DNA from 2 places in the Exiguobacterium sp. s39 genome. Region 2 is predicted to be linked to the other one. Evidence: a T-box and tRNA genes for the amino acid it is inferred to sense, from the RefSeq annotation. Region 2 holds a T-box; the other holds one or more tRNA genes.

Region 1 (4,177 bases), 570 kb from region 2:
AGTTGACTTGTTCATTCAGGTCGCTCGTACGGAATCGTGTTTTTTTGTTCGTATCACGACGTTCGAACAGGATAAAAGTTGGTAATGCGGCATAAGAACGGTATAATGAACTCATATTTTGACGAGAAGATAGTTTCACACTATGACATTATAGGGGGTCACCATGAAATATCCATTTTTAGGTTGGACAGGTCAAACGATCGGAGTGACGGCGCCCTCCTCCGGATTACGTGAACAGCAACAGGAATGGGTCGAACAAGCAGTTGAACAGGTACAAGCACGGCAAATGAACGTCCGTTTAGGCGAAACGATTTGGTCGCATCAACTTGCTGAGAGTGCACCGGTCAAACAACGGGCGGAGGAATTGAATCACATGATGACGGATGAGACGATTGATGCCGTCATCCCGCCATTTGGTGGGGAACGCGCCATTGATCTTTTACCCGAGTTGACGCTAGCTACTTACCAAACAAAATGGTTGCTTGGCTATTCCGATATCAGTACGTTATTGCTCAGTCTGACGCTTCAGACGGGAATCGCGACAGCACATGGTCCGAATTTCGTTGAGCTTCGGAGTGAAGAATGGGACGAGACGACAAGTGCCTGGCGACGGGTGCTCGCGACGCCAACTGGAGGAACCGTCACACAATGGGCTTCCGATCGTTATCAACCCGAGTGGACTGATGAAGAACGTCCAACAGGTTCGTTATTTCAGCTAACGGAAGCGACGGAATGGAAAGCACTTGATGAGCGAACAGAAGTGACTGGACGGTTACTTGGTGGGTGTCTGGAGACGATTCGCCATCTGATTGGGACACCGTATGGAGATGTGCAGCGTTTCCAGCGTGAAGAGATCAACGGAGAACCGATACTCTGGTACTTTGAGGTGTCTGAAGCGAATTCGGCAGAGGTACACCGGACGCTGCGACAAATGGCGTATGCTGGGTGGTTCGACCATGCGGCTGGCTTTTTATTCGGGCGTACGTCTGCAAGGATTATAGAAGACCTGACATGGCTAGACGTATATCAATATCTCGCGGATGAGACGGGCTTACCAGTCTTATATGATCTTGACATCGGTCATCAACCACCACAGTTGACGTTAATCAATGGAGCGACGGGGACGGTTCGTATTCAAGGGAAAGATTCACGAATCGATCTGACGTTCAACTAAAAAGGAGAGCACGCAATGGCACGTCGTAAGTTTCAAGCATTAGGCGTTTATAAACGCGTCCATATCAATCCGGAGACACGTCGAATGACGTTACCTGAACCATTTTACGATGCACTTCGTCTAGAAGATGAATTGCTGATTGCACAAGTCGGAGATGTTCTCGTCATGCGACGTCCGGGGGAGGTCGTCGAGACAGAAACGGAATTATTGAGCGAACTCGTAGAAGATGGATTCACGGGTACAGAGCTTGTCCAGGAATTTGCCTACCGGCGTCAGCAACAAGAACAACGATTACGTCAACAAGTCTTGCAGGATGAAGAGGATGAACATGCTGCTCAACTGAAGATCGAGCTATAACGGAAAGAAGGAGTGGGGCAGATGCGTCGCAGAACAAAAATTGGAATCGGAGTCATCGGATCCGGATTAGTAGCAGCGAGTTATTATTTTTATGAGATGGCAATCGCCACGAATCCAAAGCCATTCTTATCGAATAATCGAGATTTAAGTGACGAGATGGTCCGATTGATGCAACCTGGTCAGACGTGGATCAAGGAGCAACCGCTTGAGCGGATCGAGATTGAAGCGAAAGACGGTTTAACGTTACGCGGGCATTTTCTTCCGTCACCTGTTCCGTCAGATCGGATCGTCATTCTCGTGCACGGGTACGGAGGCGTCGGAACGGATTTAGCCGGATTCGCCTATCTGTACCATCAGGCCGGTTTCCATGTCATGATGCCCGATAATCGTGGACACGGAATGAGTGACGGTCACTATATCGGATTCGGATGGCATGATCGGGAAGATTGTCTCAGTTGGTCGAACTATCTGATTGAACGGATCGGACAGGATGCGAAACTGTTCTTGCATGGGGTGTCGATGGGAGGGGCGACCGTATTGATGACGAGTGGCGAACAACTCCCACCACAAATCAAAGGAATCATTTCTGATTGTGCCTATACGTCCGTCAATGCTGTCCTTGCGTATCAGATGAAGCGGATGTATCGACTACCACACTTTCCGTTCTTAGGCATGACGAGCGTATTGACGAAGCTAAAGGCAGGTTATACGTTCCGTGAAGCATCAGCGTTGAAACAAGTCAAAAAAGCACAGGTACCGATTTTGTTCATCCATGGTGGGGCGGATACGTTTGTACCGACAGATATGGTATATGAGCTGTATGAAGCTTGTCCAACGGAAAAAGAGCTCGTCGTCATTCCAAATGCCGCTCACGCGATGGCCTATTTTGAGGATCCGGCATTGTATGATGATGTCGTGGAGAAGTTCGTTCGCAACATCTTGCGAAATGATTGACAACTCAGTTCGTTACCCGCTATATTAATATCATAAATCAACGTCGTCGTGGCGGAACTGGTAGACGCGCTAGACTCAGAATCTAGTGGTGGCAACACCGTGGAGGTTCAAGTCCTCTCGGCGGCATAAATGATTGAAGGAGGCAATCCCAGCAAGGGGTTGCCTTCTTTTTTGTTGCTGAATAGAAAACGATTACAACGAATAAAAATTCAGAAATATTTATCTTTTTAGAATTTTTCTGGTAAAATACGTTTTAAAGAGGGTACTCTTCAGGGAAAGTACTAAATGAAGTAGACAATCTTTAACACATAGGAGAGGGGAAACAAACATGAAAAAAGGGAGTATCTTGCTAGCGCTCTTGATGAGCTGTGTTCTCGTACTTGGTGCATGTAGCATCGGTTCGAAAGAAGAAGAGTCGTCTGAAGGAAAGACTTATAAGGTCGGCATTGACGTCACGTATCCACCATTCGAATATAAAGACGGGGATACGTACAAAGGAATCGACATCGATCTCATGAAAGCAATCGCGAAGGATCAGAACTTCAAGATTCAATTTGAAGCGATGGACTTTAGCGGCATTATTCCGGCACTTCAAGCAAATCAATTGGACGTTGCCATTGCTGGTATGAGTATTACGCCAGAACGGAAGAAAGTCGTCACATTCTCGGATCCATACTTCAAAGCTGGTCTTATTCTAGTCGTCAAAGAAGATGAGAATGGTATTAAATCCGTCAACGATTTAAAAGGGAAAAAAGTAGCCGTCAAAAAGGGAACGACGGGTGCGAAATATGCAACGGATAACGCAGACAAACTGGGATTCACGGTCACACAGTTCAATGACAGTCCAGCGATGTTCCAAGAAGTGAAGAACGGTAACGCTGCTGCTTTGATTGAAGATTATCCTGTCATCTCATATGCAAACAAACAACAAAACCTTGGATTAAAACTTGTCGGAGACCGTCTCAACGGGGACAACTACGGAATCGCTGTCTTAAAAGGTGAGAACGAGGATCTGATGAAGAAAATCAACAAAGGACTTGCGAATCTGAAAGAAAACGGTGAATACGATAAAATCGTTGACACGTATCTGAAATAAGTCGCAAGGCGATAAGGGAGTGGGATAGCCAATGGAAGTGGTCAAAACCGCATTTCCATTTTTCTTGGAAGGGCTTCAAGTCACATTGTATATTTTCATCATCGCGGTCATCGTCGGCTTTCTGATTGGCTTAGTCGTCGCATTGATGCGGTTATCACCATCAAAAATCTTAAACGGGATCGCGATCGTCTACATCGATGTCATTCGCGGAACGCCGTTCATCGTTCAGTTATTCTTCATCTATTTTGGACTCAATTCGCTCGAATGGTTATCGATGGACCGGATGTATGCAGGGATACTGACGGTCGCAATCAATGCCGGTGCTTATTTTGCGGAAATCATTCGAGCTGGTATCCAGTCGATTGATAAAGGACAAACAGAAGCTGCGCGTTCACTCGGGATGACAGGGCGTCAAACGATGGTACAGATCATCTTACCGCAAGCATTCCGACGGATGTTACCAACGATTACGAACCAATCGATCATCAGCTTAAAAGATACATCGTTGTTGTCGATTATCGGAATCGCTGACTTGACACAACAAGGTCAAGTGCAGCAGTCAACGACGTTTGAACCATTCATCGTCTGGTCCGTCG
Region 2 (4,177 bases):
TAATGAACGCTTCATGCGGGATTGGACGAAAGTCTCCTTCATCCGTCATACGACGAGTATCGATTTACGCCCTTCAATAGAAGACATCATGCAGACATTTCATAAGAAGACGAGAAGTATGATTCGCAAATCGCTTGCCTCTCCTTTAACCGTTAGAACAGGAACACGAGACGACCTACCTGTCTTTGTAGCGTTGTATCATGAAACGATGGACCGGAAGAATGCTTCGGCTCATTACTATTTTACGGACAGTTATTTTGAACAATTATTTGAAGCAAATCCACTCTGTGAGCCATTGTTACTGATTGCGGAAATCGACGGAGAACCTGTTGGTGGATACTTCGTATTGCTCGGAAAAGAATATGCCCACGGTCATTTGATTGGTTGTAAGCGGGACGAAGCGAAGATGTTCCCGAATCAGCGACTCGAGTACGAAGCGATTCTTCAGACGAAAGCACGCGGTCTCGTCGAACAACATCTCGGGGGTGGATATCAAGAACGGGATAGTCTCTTTGAGAGTAAATGCCGTTACACCGGGTATCGTTTATTTGAGTATCATCAAGGAAAATCCATTCTTCAACCAGCCATATACGATCAGTTATGTGTACGATACGGGTCAGATGCTGATTCGGATTATTTTCCAGCTTACCGACAAACTAGTGTCCAAATGGCGACAAGTTAAACAGTAACTAAATGAAGAAGGCGAAACGACTACATCGTGTAGTCGTTTTTTTGATATGCTGAAATCATGATAGATCATTAAGGGGGATGTGTCTTGAAAAAACGAGGTCTTATTTTTGATATGGATGGGGTCATTTTAGATAGTGAAATTCGCTACTTCGAGGTCCATCAGCAGATGTTCAAAACGTTATCGATTCCGCTCGATCCAGTTCAGTATGCGACGTTCATGGGAAAAACAGGTGATGAGATGTGGGAAGAGCTTGTCGCCCAGCATCAGCTAAAAGAAACAGCTAGTGCGTTACTAGAAGAAGAACATCGGTTGTTTCAAATTCATGCAAAACCGGAGGAATGTGGTTTAAAAGAGGGAGTCAAACAAGTCATCGAGCAAGCGGCGTCTCTTGGTTACGATATCGGGATTGCCTCCTCGAGTTCGCTTCAAAAAATCGAACGCGTCATCCGTCATTATGAGCTTCCAATCACGCATTACGTCAGTGGAGAAGAAGTCGTGCGTTCAAAGCCTGATCCTGCGATTTTTCATCTTGCAGCATCACGAATCGGGCACGCGCCTGAAGATTGTCTCGTCATTGAAGACGCTGCAAACGGGATGAGCGGCGCAAAAGCAGCAGGCATGGAAGTGATTGCGCTTCTCGATGATCGGATGCCGATGCAACGTCTAGAACAAGCGGATCATGTAGCACGATCGCATGCAGAAATCGAGGAAATTTTACGGAAGCGTTGACGCTTGAGGAAGAAACAGATTACACTAGGAAAAGATAGTCAATTGCATGGAACTGAAGTAGTAGGGGAAAGGTGCCGTCAAGAGAGCTGGTGGAAGGTGCGAACCAGTCGGTAACAACCGTGAACTCGTCAGGGAGCACGATTCGTGAAGTCGTAGTAGCGAATCCGGTCTTTCACACCGTTATCCGTGAATCAAGCGGTCTGTCATAGACAGACAACGTGGGTGGTACCGCGGAAGCCAAACCGGTCTTTCGTCCCTATTCCTAGGGACGGAGGACCGGTTTTTTTAGATTAGAGGAGGAAAAGACATGCCGTACAATCATCGCGAAATCGAACCAAAATGGCAGGCGCGTTGGGATCAAGACAACGCCTTCGTCACGACAGAAGATCCAGAAAAAGAAGGGTTTTATGCCCTTGATATGTTCCCGTATCCGTCAGGTGCCGGACTCCACGTCGGTCACCCGGAAGGCTACACAGCAACGGATATCCTCGCACGGATGAAACGGATGCAAGGATACAACGTCCTTCACCCGATGGGATGGGATGCGTTCGGATTACCAGCAGAACAATACGCCCTCGATACAGGGAATGACCCACGTGAATTCACAGCGAAAAACATCGAGACGTTCAAGCGTCAGTTGAAAGAACTTGGATTCTCCTATGACTGGGATCGTGAAATCAACACGACAGATCCGAAGTACTACAAATGGACACAGTGGATCTTTACGAAGTTGTATGAAAAAGGACTTGCGTTCGTGGACGAAGTCGCGGTCAACTGGTGCCCAGCACTCGGAACCGTTCTTGCGAATGAAGAAGTCATCGACGGATTATCTGAACGCGGAAATCATCCGGTCGTGCGTGTCCCGATGCGTCAATGGGTCTTGAAAATCACGGAATATGCGGATCGTCTTCTTGAAGATCTCGATGACCTTGATTGGCCGGATTCTGTCAAAGAGATGCAACGGAACTGGATCGGAAAATCAGAAGGTGCTGAGATCGATTTCACGATTGATGGACACAAAAAACAAGTCACGGTCTTTACGACACGTCCGGACACAATTTTTGGTGCGACGTACCTCGTGCTTGCGCCGGAGCATCCATTCGTAGCTGACATCACGACAGCGGATCACAAGGAAGCCGTCGATACGTACATTTCGCAAGTCCAAACGAAGTCGGACCTCGAGCGGACGGATTTAGCGAAGGAAAAAACAGGTGTCTTCACGGGTGCTTTCGCCGTCAATCCAATCTCAGGCGATCGTCTTCCAATCTGGATCGCTGATTATGTCCTTGCTTCTTATGGGACGGGTGCAATCATGGCGGTTCCAGGACACGATGAGCGCGACCATGAATTCGCGAAACAATTCGACTTGCCAATCGTTGAAGTCGTCGCGGGCGGAAACGTTGATGAAGCGGCCTACACAGGAGAAGGCGAACACGTCAACTCGCATATGCTCGATGGACTTGGAAAACAAGATGCAATCGAGACGATGATCGCTGAACTCGAAACGAATCAAGTAGGACGTAAGAAAATCACGTATCGTCTCCGCGACTGGTTGTTCAGTCGTCAACGGTATTGGGGTGAGCCGATTCCAGTCGTTCATATGGAAGATGGTTCGATGAAAACGCTCAGCCAAGAGGAATTACCGCTTGAACTTCCAATCATCCCGGAAATCAAACCGTCTGGTACAGGCGAATCACCACTTGCGCTTGCGGAAGACTGGTTGGATTACACGGATCCTGAAACAGGAATGAAAGGGCGTCGCGAGACGAATACGATGCCACAATGGGGCGGAAGTTGCTGGTATTATCTTCGTTTCATCGATCCGCACAATGAAGAGGCGATCGCGGATCCAGAAAAATTAAAATACTGGCTTCCAGTCGATATTTACATCGGTGGTGCGGAACACGCCGTTCTCCACTTGTTGTATGCGCGCTTCTGGCATAAAGTCTTGTATGATGCAGGCGTCGTACCAACAAAAGAACCATTCCAGAAGTTGTACAACCAAGGGATGATTCTTGGAGAGAACAATGAGAAGATGTCGAAATCACGCGGTAACGTCATCAATCCGGATGAAATCGTCAAATCGCATGGTGCGGATACATTACGCTTGTACGAAATGTTCATGGGACCACTCGATGCATCAGTTGCCTGGTCGGAGAACGGTCTTGACGGGGCGCGTCGTTTCCTCGATCGTGTCTGGCGCTTGTTCGAACGGACAGCAGACATTCAGGACGTTACAGAAGTCGATGCTGACTTCGAGCGGACGTACCACCAGACGGTCAAGAAGGTCACGGAAGACTTCGCGAACATCCAGTTCAACACCGGAATTTCGCAACTCATGGTCTTCGTCAACGAAGCAAACAAACAGCCGGTTCTTCCGCGTCACTTCCTTCGTGGATTCATCCAATTGTTAACGCCAGTCGCACCACACCTTGGTGAAGAACTCTGGGAACAACTTGGATTTGAAGAGACATTGACGTATGCAGCATGGCCAACATTCGATGAATCGAAACTCGTCAGCGATACGATGGAATTCGTCATTCAAGTGAACGGAAAGGTTCGCTCGAAAATCGAAATCAACATCGATGCGACAAAAGAAGAAATCGAAGCACTTGCCTTTGCTGATGAAAAGACACAAGAATGGATCGGCGACAAAACAGTTCGTAAAGTCATCGTCGTACCGAAAAAATTAATCAATATCGTGGCAAACTAAGCCATAGCCCCTTTCATTCGTTTGATGCGAATGGAGGGGGTTTC

The links. A T-box is a leader RNA that pairs with one kind of tRNA and senses whether it is charged. The one in region 2 lies ahead of leuS (leucine--tRNA ligase), so its partner is inferred to be a tRNA-Leu.
Region 1: it has a tRNA-Leu gene. The T-box ahead of leuS (leucine--tRNA ligase) is inferred to sense a tRNA for this amino acid. The anticodon was not compared.

What each region holds. Positions count from the first base shown of each region.
Region 1 is NZ_JACSNA010000001.1:1,124,961-1,129,137, reverse strand. It holds gene KNQ11_RS06080 (hypothetical protein) at 1-115, opposite strand, end outside; gene KNQ11_RS06075 (S66 family peptidase) at 164-1,174, shown strand; gene KNQ11_RS06070 (hypothetical protein) at 1,190-1,531, shown strand; gene KNQ11_RS06065 (alpha/beta hydrolase) at 1,553-2,485, shown strand; tRNA gene KNQ11_RS06060 (tRNA-Leu) at 2,528-2,611, shown strand; gene KNQ11_RS06055 (transporter substrate-binding domain-containing protein) at 2,814-3,581, shown strand; gene KNQ11_RS06050 (amino acid ABC transporter permease) at 3,613-4,177, shown strand, end outside.
Region 2 is NZ_JACSNA010000001.1:1,698,115-1,702,291, reverse strand. It holds gene KNQ11_RS08910 (peptidoglycan bridge formation glycyltransferase FemA/FemB family protein) at 1-682, shown strand, start outside; gene KNQ11_RS08905 (HAD family hydrolase) at 776-1,420, shown strand; T-box leader at 1,459-1,681, shown strand; gene leuS (leucine--tRNA ligase) at 1,728-4,133, shown strand.